One region of the Massilia hydrophila genome, then DNA from elsewhere that is predicted to be linked to it. Evidence: predicted binding sites of a transcription regulator. Region 1 holds the regulator's gene; the other holds the start of a gene.
The links. Region 1 encodes LexA, which represses DNA repair genes until DNA is damaged. Its sites were predicted from a motif close to ACTGTATNNNNATACAGT; they were not measured.
Positions count from the first base shown of each region.

Region 2: LE190_RS03420 (PA0069 family radical SAM protein) is a predicted target of LexA. The motif match lies at 6,122-6,139, and genes of this name have one in related genera.

Region 1 covers NZ_JAHYBX010000001.1:622,126-632,545, reverse strand. The annotation lists gene LE190_RS02815 (hypothetical protein) at 1-155, shown strand, start outside; gene LE190_RS02810 (hypothetical protein) at 375-620, shown strand; gene LE190_RS02805 (hypothetical protein) at 674-907, shown strand; gene LE190_RS02800 (inorganic phosphate transporter) at 1,021-2,031, opposite strand; gene LE190_RS02795 (DUF47 domain-containing protein) at 2,067-2,693, opposite strand; gene LE190_RS02790 (replicative DNA helicase) at 2,780-4,165, opposite strand; gene rplI (50S ribosomal protein L9) at 4,271-4,723, opposite strand; gene rpsR (30S ribosomal protein S18) at 4,761-5,051, opposite strand; gene priB (primosomal replication protein N) at 5,095-5,388, opposite strand; gene rpsF (30S ribosomal protein S6) at 5,437-5,823, opposite strand; gene lexA (transcriptional repressor LexA) at 6,118-6,750, shown strand; gene LE190_RS02760 (tetratricopeptide repeat protein) at 6,799-7,521, opposite strand; gene LE190_RS02755 (cystathionine gamma-synthase family protein) at 7,632-8,873, opposite strand; gene purF (amidophosphoribosyltransferase) at 8,891-10,414, opposite strand.
Region 2 covers NZ_JAHYBX010000001.1:751,972-762,391, forward strand. The annotation lists gene LE190_RS03395 (dienelactone hydrolase family protein) at 1-1,035, opposite strand, end outside; gene LE190_RS03400 (MFS transporter) at 1,301-2,971, shown strand; gene LE190_RS03405 (HlyD family secretion protein) at 2,982-4,073, shown strand; gene LE190_RS03410 (efflux transporter outer membrane subunit) at 4,070-5,461, shown strand; gene LE190_RS03415 (tRNA-uridine aminocarboxypropyltransferase) at 5,458-6,096, shown strand; gene LE190_RS03420 (PA0069 family radical SAM protein) at 6,202-7,323, shown strand; gene LE190_RS03425 (YciI family protein) at 7,356-7,823, opposite strand; gene LE190_RS03430 (helix-turn-helix domain-containing protein) at 7,920-8,849, opposite strand; gene LE190_RS03435 (cytochrome P450) at 8,937-10,373, shown strand; gene LE190_RS03440 (gamma-glutamylcyclotransferase) at 10,418-10,420, opposite strand, start outside.

The sequences.
Region 1 (10,420 bases):
GCGAAGAAGCTTATGCGCCGGTCGGCACCATGATTCCACGCAAGAACGGCACCGGTCTGGGGGCCGCGCCGGTCACCGCGGTCAGCAAGACCGCCGTCGAGAACGCGCGTGCGATGCAGTCGAACGGCATCGCTGGCCTGCCGGCCCAGCCCTGAAGCGGCGCGCGGGCGCGCCGTGTCCGGTAGCGGAACCAGGCGCGGCAACGCTCCTGGTTTTTTTGCGCCAGCGCTCCATCCTCGCAGGGTAATTGCAGGTGGAAGGCCCAGAAAACGATTTTTTACCTTGATGTAACACTACAATGGCTGTTGCCAGTTTTCGGTAATCGGCGATCCGTGCATGGCGCCTGGATTGCCCTTGAAAGGAGATGAGCGGTGATGAAGAACATTCTTGGCTTGGGCCTGGTACTGGCCTGTGGCATGCTGGCTGGCTGCGCCAGCCCGGGTTCCACGCAACAGGGCGCGAAGGTTGCCGATACCAGCGGCTATGCGCCGACCGGCACCTTTATCAAGCGCAAGGATGGCGAGGGACTGGGTCCGACCCTGATCGGCACCGTTCCCAAGCAGGAGACCGAGAACGCGCGCGCCATGATGTCCTCGGGGCAGGGTTCACGCTACTGGTAAGCCGGGGGCGGCAAGCGCCCCTCACAAATCGACAGAAAAGGAGCAGTACCAAGATGAAGAAGTTGATGATGGCCGCCGCGGCCAGCACCCTGCTGGGCGGTTGCGCCTACTACGCTCCCTCCACGGGCGAGAACGTGGCCGCGGAAGGACGCTATGTCCCCACCGGCAGCAATATTCCACGCAAGAAGGGCGAAGGCACGAGCGTGGTCAGCACCATGAGCGCCGTCGAGCTCGAAAGCGCGCGCCTGAACCCGGGCACGGGCCCGGAACTGCCGCCCGGCCAGTAAGCGGCAGGACGCGGAAAGCGGCGCCCGGTTCGCGCCCGCCGACCGCAAAAGACAAAAGGCCAGGATTCCTGGCCTTTTGCTTTGGTGGCCCGCCGCGGCGGGCACGCTCACACTTACATGATGTGGGTGCCGATCCACCAGGCGATCGCGGCCATGAAGGCGGATGCCGGGATGGTGAAGATCCAGGCCCAGACGATGTTGCCGGCCACGCCCCAGCGCACCGCCGAGGCCTTCTGCGAGGCGCCCACGCCGACGATCGCGCCGGTGATGGTGTGGGTGGTCGAGACCGGGATGCCGAAGAAGCTCGACATCAGGAGGGTCATGGCACCGCCGGTCTCCGCGCAGAAGCCGCCGACGGGCTTGAGCTTGGTGATCTTCTGGCCCATGGTCTTGACGATGCGCCAGCCGCCGAACAGCGTGCCGAAGGCGATCGCCGCGTAGCAGGAAATGATGACCCAGGCGGGTGGATGGGTGTCGTTGGCGCTGACGTAGCCGGCCGCGATCAGCAGCATCCAGATGATGCCCATGGTTTTCTGCGCGTCATTGCCGCCGTGGCCCAGCGAGTAGGCGGCGGCCGAGGCCAGCTGCAGGCGGCGGAACCAGGTGTCGACCTTGCGCGGGGTCGATTTCACGAACAGCCAGGACACGATCAGCATGATGATCGAACCCAGCACGAAGCCGAGCAGCGGCGCCACCACGATGAAGGCCACGGTCTTGATCAGGCCGCCGGAGACGAGCGAGCCGGTGCCGGCCTTGGCCACGGCCGCGCCGACCAGGCCGCCGATCAGGGCGTGCGAGGACGAGGACGGGATGCCGTAGTACCAGGTGATGATGTTCCAGGCGATCGCCCCGACCAGGGCGCCGAAGATCACGTAATGGTCGACCACGTGCGGGTCGATGGTGCCCTTGCCGATGGTCTGGGCGACCTTCATGTTCACCACGAAGATGGCGATGAAATTGAAGAAGGCGGCCATGGCCACCGCATGCTGCGGCTTGAGGACGCCGGTCGACACCACGGTGGCGATCGAGTTCGCCGAATCGTGGAAGCCGTTCATGAAGTCGAACACCAGTGCCAGCAGCACCAGGAAGCCCAGCACGTAAATGCTGATGGTTATAGTTTCCATGTTTATTCTTGTTGTGCGCGTGGCGCGGTTGACCGTTACGCGTTTTCGACGATGATGCCTTCGACAATGTTCGCCACGTCTTCGCAGCGGTCGGTGACGGTCTCGAGGATCTCGTAGATCGCTTTCATCTTGATCAGGTTGCGCACGTCCGGCTCGTCGCGGAACAGCTTGGACATGGCGGCGCGCATCACGTGGTCGGCATCCGACTCGAAGCGGTCGATCTCTTCGCAGATGGCGACGATCTTCTGGGCGTTGCCCATGTCGTGCAGCAGGGAGACGGCTTCCTGTACCTTCTTGCAGGCCGACAGGCACAGCTCGGCCAGGCGCGCCGCTTCCGGGGTCACCGCATGCAGGTCATACAGCGACACGGTCTGGGCCGCGTCTTCCATCATGTCGAGGATGTCGTCCATGCTGGTGATCAGCTTGTGGATGTCGTCGCGGTCGATCGGGGTGATGAAGGTCTTGTGCAGCAGGTCGACGGTGGTGTAGGTGATCTTGTCCGCCTGTTTCTCGATGCTCTCCACCGCGTGGGTGCGGTTTTCCAGGTCGTCGAAATGGGTCATCAGGCCGAGCATTTCCTGCGCACCTTTCACGCACAGCGCGGCGTGCTGGTTGAACAGGTCGAAAAATTTGCCCTCCTGGGGCATCAGGCGTCCAAACATATTGTTCTCCGTTATGAATCTCTTGGGACTTCGCAACCGCCGCCACGACTGGCGGCGGCAAAGTACATTGACTTCGAATGTGCGGCTTAGTCGCCCTGGTAGATGGCGAGGTTGCCGCTGTAGTTACCAAACTTGGTGTAGGAGCCGATCCAGGTAAGGCGAATCGCCCCGATCGGGCCGTTACGCTGCTTACCGATGATGATCTCGGCGGTTCCCTTATCAGGCGAGTCGGGGTTGTAGACCTCGTCGCGATACAGGAAGATGATAACGTCCGCATCCTGTTCGATAGCGCCCGATTCGCGCAGGTCGGACATGACGGGTCGTTTATTGGGTCGCTGTTCCAGCGAACGGTTCAGCTGGGACAGTGCGATGACCGGGCAATGCAGTTCCTTGGCCAGGCCCTTGAGCGAACGCGAGATCTCGGAAATCTCGGCCGCGCGGTTGTCGCCCGGCTGGCTGCCCTGCATCAGCTGCAGGTAGTCGACGATGATCAGGCCCAGCTTGCCGCACTGGCGCGCCAGGCGCCGCGCGCGGGCGCGCATCTCGATCGGGTTCAGCGCCGGGGTCTCGTCGATGTAGAGCTGGGCATCGTTCATCTTCTGGATGGCGTGCGTCAGGCGCGGCCAGTCCTCGTCGTTCAGGCGGCCGGTACGCAGGCGGTGCTGGTCGAGCTGGCCGACCGAGCCGAGCATACGCATGGCCAGCTGGGCGCCGCCCATCTCCATCGAGAACACGGCCACCGGCAGGCCGGCTTCGATCGCCACGTTCTCGCCGATATTCACCGAGAACGCGGTCTTGCCCATCGACGGACGGCCGGCGACGATCACCAGGTCGCCCGGCTGCAGGCCCGAGGTCATGCGGTCGAGGTCGATGAAGCCGGTCGGCACGCCGGTGATCTCGCCCTGGTTCTCGCGCGAATACAGCTCGTCGATGCGCTCGACCACCTGGGTCAGCAGCGGCTGGATCGGGTTCCAGCCCTGCTGGCCCCTGGCGCCGGTCTCGGCGATCGCGAAGATCTTCGACTCGGCTTCGTCAAGCATCTGCTTGACTTCCTTGCCCTGCGGGTTGAAGGCGTTGCCCGAGATCTCGTCGGCCACCGTGATCAGGTTGCGCAGGATGCCGCGGTCGCGCACGATCTCGGCGTAGCGGCGGATGTTCGCTGCCGAGGGCGTGTTCTGCGCCATCGCGTTCAGGTATTGCAGGCCACCCACTTCCTCGGCCTTGCCCAGCATGTTGCAGGCTTCGTAGACCGTGATCACGTCGGCGGGCTTGCCGGCGTTGATCAGGCGGACCATCTGTTCGAAGATGATGCGGTGGTCGTAGCGGTAGAAATCCTCCGCGTGCATGAAGTCGGCGATGCGGTCCCACGCTGCATTGTCGCGCAGGAGGCCGCCGATGACGGACTGCTCTGCTTCGATGGAATGCGGTGGGATGCGCAGGGAATCGACTTGCGGATCGGATGGGGAATTCATGGCGGGCATTATACCGTTTCCGGTCATCCGGCTGAAATAATTGGCGAGTTTCCAGGAATAAAAAAAGCCGGGCGAACCCGGCTTTTTCATTTATACAACAACTGCTTAGGCAGCTTCGCCCACCACCGCGATGGTGATTTCCGAGACGACGTCGGTGTGCAGCGCGACGGCGACCGGGAACTCGCCGGTGGTCTTCAGCGGACCGGTCGGCATGCGGACTTGCGACTTCTCGACGGCGAAACCTTGCTTGCTCAGGGCTTCGGCGATGTCGAAGTTGGTGACCGAACCGAACAGACGGCCGTCCACGCCCGCCTTCTGGGCGATGGTGACGGTCATGCCGCTCAGCTTGTCGCCTTGCGCCTGGGCAGCCGACAGCTTTTCAGCTGCCGCTTTTTCCAGTTCGGCGCGCTTGACTTCGAACTCGGCCACGGCGGCCTGGGTGGCGCGGCGTGCCATCTTTTGCGGGATCAGGAAGTTACGTGCGTAACCGTCCTTGACTTTGACGACGTCGCCCAGGTTACCGACGTTGACCACTTTTTCGAGCAGGATAACTTGCATATTTATTCTCCAGGTATTCTGACTGACGTGCCGCGCTTTAGGCGTTGTGCAGGTCGGTGTACGGCAGCAGCGCGAGGTAGCGTGCGCGCTTGATGGCGGTGTCGACCTGGCGCTGGTAGTGCGCCTTGGTGCCGGTCAGGCGTGCCGGCATGATCTTGCCGTTTTCCTGGACGAAGTCCTTCAGGGTGTCGACGTCTTTGTAGTCCACCTGTTCCACGCCGGCGGCGGTGAAGCGGCAGAATTTCTTGCGCTTGAACAGCGGGTTCTGCTGTTTGCGCTTCATTTTTTCTTTGGCTTTGTTTTTGTCGAACTTTTTACCGAATGCCATTTCGAGGCTCCTGTATCTAATCTAGGTTGCGCCGCGGGCTTGTTTACTCTGCGGCACTGAAATCAATGATGTGAAACACCAAGGCTTTGCTGTTGCGGTTCTTCCGTGCGAGGAATCCGTTGAAGCGGTAGGCGGCGCCGAGTTCGGCACTTTCCAGCCTGCCTGAAATCTCGCCTGCGCCGAGCGCAGGGATTTCAAACGCGACCTGCCTTGCCACGCCGGCCTCGACCTGCTGCGAATCGTGCATCAGGATCGCGCCCACGATGGGGACGCCGGCCGGGGTGAAACGCAGGACGTCTCGCTCCGCGATGGTCGCGATGAGCTGGAACTGGTTCACTGCGCTGCTTTGCTTCGTTTCGGATTCCCGGGAAAACCCGGTGACAGCTTAAGCGGCGGCGGCCGGGGCAGCGGCGGCTGCTTCAGCGCGGTGGCTCTTGGCTGCGTCTTCGCGCTGGACCGACTTCATCATCGGCGACGGTGCGGTTTCGGCCTTCTTCATCTTGACGGTCAGGTGACGCAGGACGGCATCGTTGAACTTGAATGCGGTTTCCAGCTCGACCAGGGTCTCGTTGTCGCACTCGATGTTCATGCAGATGTAGTGGGCTTTCGGCAGCTTCTGGATCTGGTACGCCATTTGACGGCGGCCCCAGTCTTCCACGCGATGGATGTTACCGCCGCGGCTGGTCACCGTGGTCTTGTAACGCTCGATCATCGCCGGAACTTGCTCGCTCTGGTCCGGGTGGACGATAAAAACGATTTCATAATGACGCATGCAACACTCCTTGAGGACGTTTAAACAAATGCCCACCTCGGCGTCAAGACGAGTGTGGGAAGGGAAAGCCTGCCATTATAGCCGGAAAATCGCGCGAATGGGAACCAGGGCCAGGCTGTCATGGTCGCGATCGCGCCTTGAGATGCGTGGTGCACGCCACAATCGGACCACAATCGGGCGCGCGTGGCCCGCGTTGCAGCATTTTTTTGCAGTTTTCCCGTGTTTGCCCTTGCGCATCCGGGAATACTGTACAAAAATACAGTCTGCTCTTATAACTAATGCCGTAGACCACCCATGCTCAAGCTCACTGCAAGGCAAGAACAGATCCTGAACCTGATCAAGGAAGCGATCGACAACACCGGCTTTCCGCCGACCCGCGCCGAAATCGCGGCCGAGCTGGGTTTCAAGTCGGCGAATGCCGCCGAAGAACACCTGCAAGCCCTGGCGCGCAAGGGCGCCATCGAGATCTCGCCGGGCACCTCGCGCGGCATCCGCCTGGTTGGCGCCTCGGTCGAGCAGATTCCGATGCCGCCGCCGAATCTCATGATGTCGCTGCCGCTGGTCGGCCGCGTCGCCGCCGGCTCCCCTATCCTGGCCCAGGAACACGTGGAAGCCACCTATTCCGTCGATGCCGCGATGTTCTCGGCCCGTCCCGACTTCCTGCTGAAGGTCAAGGGCTGGTCGATGCGCGATGCCGGCATCTGCGACGGCGACTTCCTCGCCGTCAAGAAGATCGACAGCGCCAAGAACGGCCAGATCGTGGTGGCGCGCCTCGGTGAAGAGGTCACCGTCAAGCGCTACCGCAAGACCGGCAACCTGGTCGAACTGCTGCCGGAAAATCCGGACTTCAAGGTCATCCAGGTAAAGCCGGAAGACGAGTTCGCGCTGGAAGGGCTGGCGGTCGGGCTGATGCGCAGCTGGCACTAAGGCTGGAACGCACACTGGCGGGCTGCATGCCCGCCTTTTTTTTACCCCTTATTTCCCCTTCAACAGGGTCGAGCTGTTGCTCTTGACCATCTTGTTGTGCTCGGAGACATAGGCGTCGGTCGCCTTGCGCCAGGCCTCGAAGTCGGCCAGCACCAGTTTCGAACTCACCTTCGCCTCTTCCTGCAGGTTGGCCTGCAACTGCTCCAGGTAGGCGGTCGACTTTTCCAGCTCGTCCTTCTTCATCAGCTTGCGGATGTCTTCGGGGACGCGCTTGGTGAGCGGCGTGGCCGCGTTCAGGTTGGTCACGTAGCGGTTGTAGCAATCCTGCCAGGTCGTGATGGCGGCGCCGATGCGGTCAATGTCGGCATTGATCTTCGACATCGCCGGAATGCGCGGTGTCGCGCAGCGGAATTCGCCCGATTTCAGGTCTTCGCCGTCGTAGCCGCTGATCCAGTAGTCGATGTCCTTGCGGCGCTTGACGCGCTGCTCCATCACCGCCAGCGACGCGGCGGCGACCTTGTTGCCCTTGGCGGCCGATTTCTTGAACAGCGCCTCGGCCTTGGCCTCGTCCACCTGCCCCGCTTCGCCGTACCAGTACATCTGGCCCAGCGCCTGCTGCGCCTCCGGGTTGCCGGCATCGGCCAGCTTCGTATAGATCTTCAGCGCACCCGCATAATCCTTCTTCTCGAACAGGGCGTTGGCGTTGTCCAGTTCGCCGGCATGGGCGGCGCCGCACAGCAGCAGGGATGCAAGGAACAGCTTGGTTTTCATGGCAGCTCGGAGTGGCAAAAGAAGGCCCATGATAAGGGCAAGCCGGTACCCGCTCAACCGCTGAAACAAAAATGGCAGCCCGCGGGCTGCCATGATGATGTTTCGGGTGCTCAGGACGCAAGCGCCTGGCGGAAGTCCGCCAGCAGGTCCTCGGTATCCTCGATCCCCACCGAGACGCGGATCAGGGACTCGGCGATGCCCATGCTGGCGCGCCGCTCCGCCCCCATCTCGAAGAAGATCGTGTGCGCCACTGGAATCACCAGGGTACGGGTATCGCCCAGGTTGCTGGCCGGGATGCCGAGTTTCAGGCGGTTCAGGTAGTCGAAAGGATCGATCGCGTCAACCAGCTCGAAGCTCAGCAGCGAACCGCCGCTGCGGAACAGCGACGCCACCAGGGCGTGCTGCGGATGCGAGGCCAGGCCCGGGTAGTGCACCGCGGCCACGCGCGGATCGGCTTCTAGCATGCGCGCCAGCGCCAGCGCATTGGCGCAGGTGCGCTCCATGCGCAGCGCCAGCGTCTCGGCGCCCACCGCGATATGGTGCGCCGCTTCCGGCCCCAGCGCCGCGCCGAAGTCGCGCAGCGCCTTGGCGCGCAGCTGGGCCAGGCCCTGGTTCGCTGGCACCTGCTTGCGGAAGTTGGCGGCGATGTTCGGATACGCGCTCCAGTCGAACAGGCCGGTGTCGGTCAGGGCGCCGCCCAGCGCGATGCCATGCCCGCCGATCGACTTGGTCAGCGAATTGACCACCAGCCCCGCCCCCACCGCCTTGGGACGGAACAGCCAGGGCGTGGTCATGGTGTTGTCCACCACGTACAGGATGCCGCGCTCGCGGCACAGCTGGCCGATGCGCGCCAGGTCGGCCACCTGGGTGCGCGGGTTGGCGATGGTCTCGACGAAGACGATGCGCGTGTCCGGCCGCAGCGCCGCCTCGACCTTGGCGGCGTCGGTGGCGTCGACGAAGTCCACCGCGACGCCCTGTCCGGCCACCGTCTGCCACAGGCTGTTGGTGTTCCCGAACAGGAAGGAGGACGAAACCACATGGTCGCCCGACTTCAGCAGCGCCTGGAACAGCGCGCCGATGGCGCCCATGCCGGTGGCGAAGCACAGGGTGCCGACGCCGTCTTCCATCTTGCTGATCTTATCTTCCAGCGCGGCAACGGTCGGGTTGCCCTGGCGCCCGTAGCGGAAGCCCGGCTCCCGGCCCTGGAATACGGCCGCCAGCTGGCGCGCGTCGCCGTAGCCGAAGGCGACCGAGGTATGCACCGGCTTGTGCAGCGAGCCCTGCTCGACCGGCCTGCGGCGGTCGTTGTGCAGGATGGTGGTGGTGAAGCCGTAGGGGTTCGTTTCGCTCATGGCAGTCGCCGTCCCGCCTACTCGGCCACCGCCGGGGTGTTCAGGTTGAGCTGCGTGCGCACCGGATCCTCGACCTGGCCGGCCTTCGGGCTGTGGCGCGCGGATTCCTGGCGGTCCAGGTATTCCGGGGTCACGTCGCCGGTGACATACACGCCGTCGAAGCAGGATGCCTCGAAGTTGGTCAGGGCCGGGTTGACGTCCGAGATCGCTTTTTTGAGCGCATCGATGTCCTGGTAGACCAGGCGGTCGGCCGTGATTTCCCTGCACACTTCCTCGACCGTGCGGCCGTGGGCGATCAGCTCGTCGCGGGTCGGCATGTCGATGCCGTACACGTTCGGGTACAGCACCGGCGGCGCGGCCGAGGCGAAGAACACCTTGCGCGCGCCGGCGTCGCGCGCCATCTGCACGATCTCGCGGCTGGTGGTGCCGCGCACGATCGAATCGTCCACCAGCAGCACGTTCTTGTCCTTGAACTCGGAGGCGATCGCATTGAGCTTCTGGCGCACCGATTTCTTGCGCATGCCCTGGCCCGGCATGATGAAGGTGCGGCCGATGTAGCGGTTCTTGATGAAGCCTTCGCGGTACTCGACGCCCAGCTTCAGCGCCAGCTGGATCGCGGCCGGGCGCGAGGAATCGGGGATCGGCATCACTACGTCGATTTCCTCGACCGGGATCTCCTGGCGGATCTTGTCGGCCAGGTATTCGCCCATGCGCAGGCGGGTCGCGTAGACCGAGGCGCCGTCGATCACCGAGTCGGGACGCGCCAGGTACACGTATTCGAAGGCGCACGGGTTCAGCGAGGGGTTCTCGGCGCACTGCTGCTGCGACATGTTGCCGTCGTTGTCGATGAACACCGCCTCGCCCGGCGCGATGTCGCGCACGAAGCGGAAGCCCAGGCCTTCCAGCGCCACCGATTCGCTCGCCACCAGGTACTCAAGGCCGGCTTCGCCCTCGTTCACGCCCAGGCACAGCGGCCGGATGCCGAACGGATCGCGGAAGGCCAGCATGCCGTGGCCGGCGATCTGCGCCACCACCGCGTACGCCCCGCGCACGCGGCGGTGCACCGCGGCCACCGCCTTGAACACGGCGTCCTTGTCCAGCTTGTAGCCGTCGGCCGCTTCCTGGATCTCGTGCGCCAGCACGTTGAGCAGCACTTCCGAATCGGAATCCGTGTTGATGTGGCGGCGGTCGTTGCGGAACAGCTCTTCCTTGAGCTCGGCCTGGTTGGTGAGGTTGCCGTTGTGGGCCAGCGTGATGCCGAACGGTGCGTTCACGTAGAAGGGCTGCGCTTCCTCTTCGCTGGACGAGCCGGCGGTCGGGTAGCGGCAATGGCCGATCCCGGTATTGCCCTGCAGCGAGCGCATGTTGCGGGTACGGAACACGTCGCGTACCAGGCCATTGGCCTTGTACATCGAAAACATGCTGCTGTGATTGGTTGCAATGCCCGCAGCGTCCTGGCCGCGGTGCTGCAGCAGCAGCAATGCGTCATAGAGAAGCTGGTTGACGGGATTGTGCGAGACGACGCCGACGATGCCACACATGGTGCG
Region 2 (10,420 bases), 130 kb from region 1:
CTCGGCCCAGGTCCAGGCGCCGCTCGGGGCGACCGCGAAGGCGCGCGGCGTCATCTTGGTCAGGTATTCCTGGTAGGCGCGGCGCCCGTTCTCGGACAGGTAGGGCACGGCCTCGACGTCGTCGACCCGGGCATAGTCGGTGCGCGCCGGAGAGGGCGGGGCAGGCACCTCGTGGATTACTTCGGTCGGCATGCCGATCCCCTTCAGGAAGCGCATGGTCTCGTCCAGCCAGACCTTTTCTCCGTCGCGGCTGGCCAGCATGCCATGCGCGTCGCGCTTGAAGGCCGCGAACTCGACCAGGCGCGCGCGCCCGCCGCTGCCCTCGAAGGCGGCATGCATGCGCTGCGCCAGTTCCGGGCCGAACAGGGAGTCGTTCTGGCCATACATCCACAGGGTGGGCAGGGTGGCGCGCGCGCCGTACTCGGAAAACGCGGACACCAGGGCCGTGCGCCAGGCGCAGCGGTCGCTGTCGTCGCGCAGGCCGCCGGCGAAGTTGATCAGGCCCCGTACGCCCGGCTGGTGGCGGGTGCCGAGGGCGATCGTGGCCAGCCCGCCATAGGACTGGCCGGCCACCACGATGCGGCTGGCGTCGACCCAGCGCTGCTGGCGTGCATAGGCCAGGGTGGCGGCGATGTCCTCGGCCTGGGCGTAGCCGTTGGCCTTCATGTCGCAGCCATGGTCGCGGTAGCGGCCGGTCGAGTTGGCGAAGCCCTGGCGCATCGGTACCATTACCGCATAGCCGCGTTTCACGAAGGCGGTGGCCATGTGGTAGAAGCGGTCGCGCTGCTGCAGGCTGGGGCGGCCCGGATCCTTGCCGTGGTTGATGATGATGAGCGGGAAGGGGCCGGGGCCGTTCGGCTGGAACACCGTGGTCTCGAGCATGGCGCGGCCCTGTGGGCCGGCCGGCACCTGCTCGATGTGCTCGTTCATGCGGTAATCGAGCTGCAGCTCCTGCTGGACTGCGATGCCGGGAATCATGGCGGCGGCAGCCAGGACGGCGGCGATCAGGTTTCGTGGCGTGAAACGTGGAAGCATGTTGACTCTGACTCGGCTGCTTGCGATGAGGAACAATTTCCGCATGGCATAAATTGATTCTAAGTACGCAGAAAAGGCAGAGCAATATCAAGTAGTTCAGTTCCGAAGCAAAATTTTCGTGGCGTGCAAAAGTGATCACACCGGCGTGCCCGGCAGCCGGACAGGCGGATGGATGGGCGTCCGACGCGGTTTTTCGCGAGCGGCTATGATGCTCACCTCATGCGCAACTCATGCAAACCTCACAACGAACGGGAAGGAACGGCGGATGAGCAAGTACGCGCCGCGTGAGTGGGCGCCCGACGAAAAGCCGATGCTTCCGGGCTCGCCCTCCACGCCTGCCCATTCGACCCCGCTGCGCTTCGCCTACCTGTTCGTCGGCATCCTGATCACCATCACCGGCGGACTCGGCAACGCCCTGGTATCGGTCAACCTGGTCAACCTGCAGGGCACGCTCGGCGCCTATTCCACCGAGACCGCGTGGCTGCCGGCGGTGTTCGTGATGGCCAATGCCTCGATGAACCTGCTGCTGGTGAAGTTCCGCCAGCAGTTCGGGCTGCGCCTGTTTACCGAGTTCTTCCTGGTGCTGTACGCCCTGGTCACCTTCGCCCACCTGTTCGTGGGCGACCTCGGCTCGGCGATCGCTGTGCGCGCCGCCCATGGCATGCTGGCGGCGGCGGTGTCGCCGCTCGGCCTGTACTATGTGCTGCAGGCTTTCAAGAAGGAGTGGCGCCTGCGCGGGGTGGTGCTGGCGCTCGGCTGCGCCCAGCTGGCCCTGCCGCTGGCCTACCTGTTCTCCGGCGACCTGCTGCAGATCGCCGAGTGGCGCGGCCTGTACATGTTCGAGCTTGGCCTGGCCCTGGTCTCGCTGGGCGCGGTGCTGCTGCTCAAGCTGCCGCCGGGCGACCGCTTCCAGGCCTTCCGGCCGATGGACTTCGTCACCTTCGCCCTGTTCGCGCCCGGCATGGCCCTGCTGTGCGCCGCGATCGCCTTCGGGCGCGTGCTCTGGTGGTTCGAGGCTCCGTGGATCGGCGTGGCGCTGGCCGCCGCCTTCGTCCTGCTGGCGGCCGCCGTGTGCGTCGAGCACAACCGTACCAATCCGCTGCTGAACATCCGCTTCTTTACCAGCGCGAACATCGTGCGCCTGGCGCTGTCGATGCTCCTGGTGCGCATCGTGCTGTCCGAGCAGAGCGTGGGCGCGGTGGGTTTCCTGCGCGCGGTGGGGCTGGACAACGACCAGTTGCAGACCCTGTACGGCATCGTGCTGTGCGCCACCATCGCCGGCGTGGTCGTCTCGGCGCTGACCATCAACGTCGCGCACCTGATGGCGCCACAGGTGATCTCGCTGCTGATCATGGCGCTCGGCGCCTGGATCGACGCCCACGCCAGCAACCAGACCCGCCCCGAGCAGATGTACCTGAGCCAGAGCCTGCTCGCCTTCGGCGGCGCCCTGTTCCTGGGGCCGCTGGTGATCTCGCTGATCGGCAGCGTGATCGCCAATCCCGCCAACCTGATCAGCTTCTCGGTGTTGTTCGGCCTGACGCAGAACCTGGGCAGCCTGCTCGGTTCGGCTCTCGTGGGCACGTTCCAGATCGTGCGCGAGAAATTCCATTCCTCGATCATCGTCGAGCAGCTCAGCAGCCTCGATCCGCTGGTGGCCGGCCGGATCCAGGCCGGCGCCGCCGCCGTGGGCCAGCTGGTGGCCGACCCGGCCGCGCGCACCCGCCAGGGCGTGGCCTCGCTGGCGGCCAGCGCCACCCGCGAAGCCAATATCCTGGCCTACAACGACGTGTTCCTGGTGCTGGCGCTCCTGGCAGCAAGCAGCGCCGCCTGGATCTTCCTGCACGCCGCCTGGCTGCACTATTTCCCCGCTCCCAAGGCCGTGCCGGCGCCGCCGGCGCCGGGGACGCCACCTCCACCCGAACCGGTCACCGACTGAGCCCAAAGCCATGCCCGAACCAACGACCTCTCCCCCCAACAAGCGCTCGCGCCGCATCCTGCTGAGCGCGCTCCTGTTCAGCGCCATCGCCGTGGCCGGCGCGCTGCTGGTGCTCTACGCCTGGAAGCTGCCGCCCTTTCGCACCACGCTGCAGAGCACCGAGAACGCGCGGGTGGCGGGCCAGGTGACGATCATCAGTCCGCAGCTGAGCGGGTATGTGGTCGAGGTGCTGGTGCAGGACTTCCAGGCGGTGCGCCAGGGCCAGCTGCTGCTACGCATCGACGACCGCATCCCGGCGCAGCGCCTGGAACAGGCGCGCGCCGAACTGGCCACGCGCCGCGCTGCGCTCGCCAACTACGCGCAGACCAGCCGCAGCGCGCAAGCCACCATCGAACAGAGCCAGGCCACGCTGGCAGCGGGCGAAGCACAGGCGCGGCGCGCCGAGGCCGACCTGCGCCGGGTGGAGGAACTGGCGGCCGACGGCTCGCTGTCGGCGCGCGAACGCGACGCCGCGCGCGCCGCGCGCGCCCAGGCGCTGGCCGCGCGCGACCAGGCCAGGGCCGCGCTGGAAATCGCGCGCCAGAACCAGCGCTCGGTGGGCGTGAGCCGCGCTTCGCTGGAAGCGGCGGTGGCGAATGCCCAAGCCCAGGTGAAGCTGGCCGAGATCGACCTGTCGAATACCCGCATCCATGCGCCGCGCGACGGCCAGCTGGGCCAGGTGACGGTGCGCCACGGCGCCTTCGTCAATGCCGGCGCCCAGCTGACGGCCCTGGTGCCGAAGCAGTTGTGGGTCATCGCCAACCTGAAGGAAACCCAGATGGCCAACGTGCGCCTGGGCCAGCCGGTGCGCTTCACGGTCGATGCGCTCGGCAATGCCACCCTGCGCGGCCAGGTGGAGCGGATCGCGCCGGCGACCGGCTCCGAATTCGCGGTGATCACGCCGGACAACGCGACCGGCAACTTCGTCAAGATCGCGCAGCGCATCCCGGTGCGCATCAGCATCGCTCCCGGCCAGCCGCTGGCCGAGCGCCTGCGGCCGGGAATGTCGGTGGTGGTGACGATCGACACTGCCGCCGCGCCTGCGGGCAGGGTAGTGCGATGAAGCGGGCGATGCGCGCGGTCCGCAGCCTGGCGCCGCTGCTGCTGGCAGGCTGCGCGATGGCGCCGCAGCCGGCACCATCACCGACCCTGGATGTGCCAGCGGCCTGGCGCGGCGCCGCAGCACACGCCGGCACCGGCGCCGCCGTGGCGCCCGGCTGGTGGCAGTCCTTCGGCGACGCGCAGCTCGACGCGCTGGTGCGGCGCGCCCTGGCCAGCAACGGCGAGCTGCGCATTGCGCGCGCGCGCCTGCAGGAATACGGCGCCCGCGTGCGCATCGCCGCCGGCGCCCAGCAGCCGGCCTTGAGCCTGGCGCTCGGGCCGGGCCGGGCGCGCGCCATCGGCCCGCTCGGCCAGCCCGTCGTCGTGACCTCGGTGAGCGGCAGCGTGCAGGCGGCCTACGAGCCCGACCTGTTCGGGCGCCTGGGCAGCGCGACCGAAGCGGCGCGCTTCGAGGCGCTGTCGCAGGAGGCGGCGCTGGAAGCCGTGGCGCTGTCGGTGGCGGCCAACACCGCCTCCGGCTACCTGAACCTGCTCGGCCTGGACGCCCAGCTGGCGCTGGCTCGCGCGACGCTGGCCTCGCGCGAGCGCTCCTTCACGCTGGCGCGCCACCAGTTCGAGGTGGGCTACAGCTCGCGCCTTGAAATGTCGCAGGCCGAGGCCGAGCTGCACGCCACCGCCGCGGTCGTGCCGCAGCTGGAGCGCGCGATCGCGCAGCAGGAGGGGGCGCTGAACCTGCTGGCGGGCGCCAGCCCCGGCCCGGTGGCGCGCGGTGCGCCGCTGCTGGCGCTGCGCCTGCCCGCCATCGGGCCCGGGCTGCCGTCCGAACTGCTGCGGCGCCGTCCGGACATCGCCCAGGCCGAGCGCGCGGTAGCCGCCAGCGATGCCAGCCTGGCCGCCGCGCGCAGCCAGCTGCTGCCATCGATCCGCCTGAGCGCCACGCTCGGGGCGCAGGGCCACAGCCTGGGCGAGCTGCTGCAGTCGCCGACCGCCCTGTGGAGCATCGGCGGCAGCGTGCTGGCGCCCCTGTTCGATGGCGGCCGCCTGCGCGCGCAGGCCGAGATCGCGGGAACGGTGCGCGACCGCGCCGTGTTCGCCTATGAGAACGTGGTGCGCGGCGCCTTTGCCGAGACCGAAAACGCGCTGGCCGCCATCGACGGCCTGACGCGCCAGCTGGCGCAGGCCGAGGCACGCCGCCGCGCCGCCGGCGAGACCTTGCGCGTGGCGCACAACCGCTACGCCAACGGCTACGCCTCCTACCTGGAAGAGCTGGATGCGCAGCGCAATGCCTTCAGCGCCGAGAACACGGTGCTGCAGCTGCGGGCCAGCCTGCTGGCGGCACACGTGGACCTGTTCCGGGCGCTGGGCGGCGGCTGGAGTGCGTCCGAATGAGCGGCGCGATGACGGCGGCGGACGGCGTGCCGGGCCGACGGGCCTGCTGCGCGGCTTGCCTGCGTCCGCGATCGGCCTGCATCTGCCGCTGGATCGCGCCGGTGGCGCCGCGCGCCGCGCTGCTGGTGCTGCAGCATCCGCTGGAGGCGGCGAATGCGAAGAACAGCGCGCGCCTGCTGCACCTGAGCGTGGCGGGCAGCGTGCTGGCGGTGGGAGAGGCATTCGGAGCGGACGAGCTCGACGAGCTGCTGCACGCGGGCGGGCGGCGCCCCGTGCTGCTGTATCCGGAGACGCCGGGCGAGACGGCCGCGGCGCCTGACGACGAGGCGGGCCCCGACCAGCTGCGCCTGGTGCTGCTCGACGCGACCTGGCGCAAGAGCCGCAAGATGCTGTACCTGAATCCGGCGCTGCAGCGCTTGCCGCGGCTGGCGCTGCGCGACGTGGCGCCGTCGAACTACCGGATCCGCAAGGCGCATGCGCCGCACCAGCTGTCGTCGCTGGAAGCGGGGGCGCTGGCGCTGGGGCAGCTGGAAGGCGACCCGGCGCTGGCGGGGCCATTGCTGGACGCGTTCGCGGGCTTCGTGGAACAGCAGGCGGGGTATGTGCCGCAGCGGCAGGAGGCTGGAGCCGCTTGAATTCGCGGCGGCCAGGGCGTAAGATACTGTATGAATATACAGTATGGAGTCGATGTGCCTGACCGCGATCCCCCTGGGCAGCGCCAGCCTCTGGACGAGCAGCCGATGCTCGCCCCGCGTCCGCTCGCGCGCAAGGGCCGCGGCGCGGTCTCGAACCTGCAGGGGCGCTACGAACGCAATGGCCGCGAGGACTTCGACGACGGCTGGGAGCGCGACGAAGATGCATGCGCCAGCCTGCGCACCGTCGTCAGCGACGAACAGGCCCGCAGCATCCTCACGCGCAACGCCTCGCCCGACATCCCCTTCAATGTCTCGCTCAACCCCTACCGCGGTTGCGAGCACGGCTGCATCTACTGCTTCGCGCGGCCGACCCACAGCTACCTCGGCCTGTCGCCCGGGCTCGATTTCGAAAGCCGCCTGTTCGCCAAGGTCAACGCGGCCGACCTGCTGCGGCGCGAGCTGGCCCGGCCCGGCTACCTGCCCGAGCACATCGCCATCGGCGTCAATACCGACGCCTACCAGCCCTGCGAGCGCGAACGGCGCCTGACGCGCGCGGTGCTCGAGGTATTGAGCGAGTGCCGCCATCCGCTGGGCCTGATCACCAAGTCGGCGCTGATCGAGCGCGACATCGACCTGATCGCGCCGATGGCCGCGCGCAACCTGGCCTGCGCCGCCATCACGCTCACCACGCTCGACCCGGAGATCGCGCGCACGCTGGAGCCGCGCGCGGCCGCTCCTGCGCGCCGCCTGCGCACCATCCGCACGCTCACCGAGGCGGGCATTCCGGTGAGCGTGAGCGTGGCGCCGATCATCCCCTTCGTGACGGAGCCTGAGATCGAGCGCATCCTGGAAGCGGCGGCCGACGCCGGCGCCATCGGCGCCCACTACGTGGTGCTGCGCCTGCCGCATGAGGTCAATCCGCTGTTCCAGGAATGGCTGCAGGCGCATTTCCCGGAGCGGGCACAGCGCGTGATGAACCGGGTGCGCGACCTGCGCGGCGGGAAGGACTACGACAGCGACTTCGGCAAGCGCATGCACGGCGAAGGCGTGTGGGCGGACCTGATCCGCCAGCGCTTCACGAAAGCCGTCGAGCGTCTGGGCATGGGGGAATTCCGCGGACGTTTCGGGCGACTGGACGGCTCGCAGTTCCGCAAGCCGCTGGTGGTGCCGGCCGGTCCGGCCGGGGAGGCCAGGGGCAGGGCTGCGGGGCAGCTGGATCTGTTCTAGCTTAGGGGCCAGCCGCCGTGCGCGAAGCGGGCTTACCGCTGCTTCCCGATCCTGCCGTGGATGTCGTTCACCATCATCAGCGCGGCCGAGCCGTACAGCTTGTGGTACTCGGCGACCATCTCGCCGCTGGTGATGACCGGGTCGGTCTCCACCCACGTCCTGGCCTGTTCGATGTCCGGCGTCGCCATCACGAAGATGCCGCGCCGGCCTTCCTTGCCGTCCAGCGGGCCGGCGACGACCAGTTTCTTCTCGGCCGCGAGCCGGTTCATGTTGGCGAAGTGGCCTTCGAAGACCTTGGCGCGCTCGGCCTTGTCCTCGACCTTCTTCGGACCGGTCTTGAGGATCACGAACACGTAGGGACGCATGCCGCGCTCGTCGGCGCCGAGCGATGCCGCCAGTGCCGCGTCGTAGTGCGGCGCGGGCGCCGCGGTTTGGGCGGAGGCACTCTGCAATGCGCACAGTAGCGCGCAGGCCAGCGTTCCCAGCATCTTCCTGGTCATCCCGTTCTCCCTGTTCTGGCGCGCCCCGGAAAGGGGCGGGCGCATGTAGTCGTGTGCCGCGATTCTAGCAAGCTTCGTCCGCGGCAGGGGCGGTCCTCAGACCCACAGCCGGTAGATCCAGAAGGATTCGTCCTCGATGTAGCGCTCGGCGAACTCGGTGGGCGGGAAGCCGCAGATCTGGCGCGTAACGCGGCTCAGGTGGGCCTGGTCGGAAAAACCTTCGTCGAGCGCCAGCGTGGCCCAGTCGAAGGGCCGGCCGGCCTCGTAGCGTTCGCGGGCCGCGAAGAACAGGCCTTCGGTGCGGGTCAGGGTCTGCCACTCGCGCAGCGAGCGGCCGCTGAAGGTCTTGATGCGGCGTTCGACCTGGCGCGCGCTGTGCGTGCCGCGCCACTGGTGCGCCTGCCAGGCAAGGCGCTGCACCCAATGGCGGCCCATCTGGCGCAGCGAGGGCCGGGCCGCGTCGCCGCCTTGCGCCGCGCGCCAGCGCGGGGCCAGATGGGCCTCCAGCACGCGCATCGCGGCGCCATCGTCGCACGCGCCCAGCAGCGCGTCGAGCAGGGGGTGCCAGTCGGCGCCCAGCACGGTGTGTGCCGGCTGGAAGCGGTCCTGGATGGCGCCCAGCGCGATCCCGAACAGGCGCGCGGCGGCCTCCGGCAGGAAGCAGGCCATGTAGCCGCGGTCGCAGTGCGGCGACCAGCTGGTGGTCGGATGGGAATGGCTGCCCGAGATCACGATCCGGGCACCGAAGGGCTGCCACTGCCCCTGCGCGTCGACCAGGCCGATGTCCTCGGTGTCGAACCACGACAGGGTGACGACCGGCGAGGCGGGAAAGTGCGACAGGCGCTGGGCCGGGGTCAAGGCCAGCTGCGCGACGTCGCGGCTGACCAGGGCCAGCAGCGCGCCCTGCAGCGCGATGCGCGGCAGGGTGAGCCGGTCCGGCGGCGCCTTGCCGTCCAGGCGTACGCGCGGCGCACGCGCCGATCGGTCGGGGCAGGGGGCGAAACGCTGATGACTGTCTGGGGCCATGCGCCAGCAGTATAGGGATCCGCGGCCGGCCTGTCGATGTCGTTTGCGTTCAAGACAGCGGCCCCGCAAGCGGGAAGAATGCGCTGCATGGACACGACCACACCGACCCGATGCCCCTTCCATGCGCAAGCCAGCCCGGCGCCCTCCGGCGACGGCCAGCACGAACACGCCATCCTGCAGCCGAGCGGCGCCTGGCCGCCGGGCCCGCCCTCCGGTCTCACCGGCTGGAGCCTGCTGGCGCGCATGGCGCGGGGCCTGCCCGAAGCCCTGGCCGACTGGCGCCGCCAGTACGGCGACCTGGTGCACCTGCGCATGTGGCCCGAACATCAGCTGGTGGTCAGCGATCCGCGCCTGGTGCGCGAGCTGCTGGTGAATCACCATGCTTCCATCGTGCGCTGGGAGCGCGGCATCCGGGTGTTTTCCTACCTGCAGGGCAACAGCGTGCTGGTGGCGGAAGTTGCGCCCTGGTCCGCCAAGCGCCAGGCGCTGCAGCCGGCCTTCGCACCGAAGTCGGTGCAGGAGTTCGTGCCGACCATCGCGGCGGCGGCGCGCGGCGCGATGGCGCACTGGGAGGCCGGACCGGCCATGCCGATCGAGAGCGCGCTGACCGCGCTCACCATGGACGTCATCCAGCGCATGATGTTCTCCAGCGCGCTCGGCGACGAGGCGCGCAGCATGGAAGCGGCGGTCCACGATGCGCTGGTGGCGGGCAATGCCGAGATGTTCTGGCCGGCCAGCGCGCCCGACTGGCTGCCCTGGAAGCGCCGCAAGCGCCGCGCCCGCGCCCTGCTGTCCGGCCTGATCGGGCGGCATGTGCAGGCGCGCCTGGACTTGCCGGAGGCGCACTGGCCCCGGGACCTGCTCAGCCGCCTGCTGGCGCTGCACCGCGCCGATGCCGCGGCCTGGCCGCTCGATGCGGTGCGCGACGAATGCATGACCGCCTTCCTGGCCGGACACGAGACCACGGCCGCGAGCCTGAGCTGGTGGGCCTGGTGCATGGCGGCCAACCCGGCCGCCCAGGAGGCGGCGCGGCGCGAGGTCGGGAAGGTGCTGCAGGGACGCGATCCGGCGCCCGATACCCTGGCGCAGCTCGGCTACCTGGGCCAGACCCTGAACGAGGCGATGCGCCTGTATCCGGCCGCGCCGGTCCTGATGAGCCGGCGCGCGACGCGCGGCTTCGTGCTGGATGGCTGGACCATCCCGGCGCGCACGATGTTCATGATTCCGGTATTCCTGATGCACCAGGATCCGCGCTGGTTTCCCGAGCCGCAGGCGTTCCGGCCGGAGCGCTTCGCGCCGGATGCGCCGGCGATCCCGCGCGGCGCCTTCATGCCCTTCGGTGCCGGCCCGCGCGTGTGCCTGGGTCAGCACCTGGCGCAGGCGGAGATGACGGCCGTGGCGGCCATGCTGCTGCAGCGATTCGCATGGTCGGTGCCGGAAGGCCAGGGCGCGCCCGAAGCCGTGCTGAATATTTCGCTGCGGCCGAAACAGGCCTTGCGGCTGGACGTGGCGCGGGTGGGGTAGATACAAGGGCGGGCCCGCGCGCCACCCTGCGCGACAGGGCAGGCTTA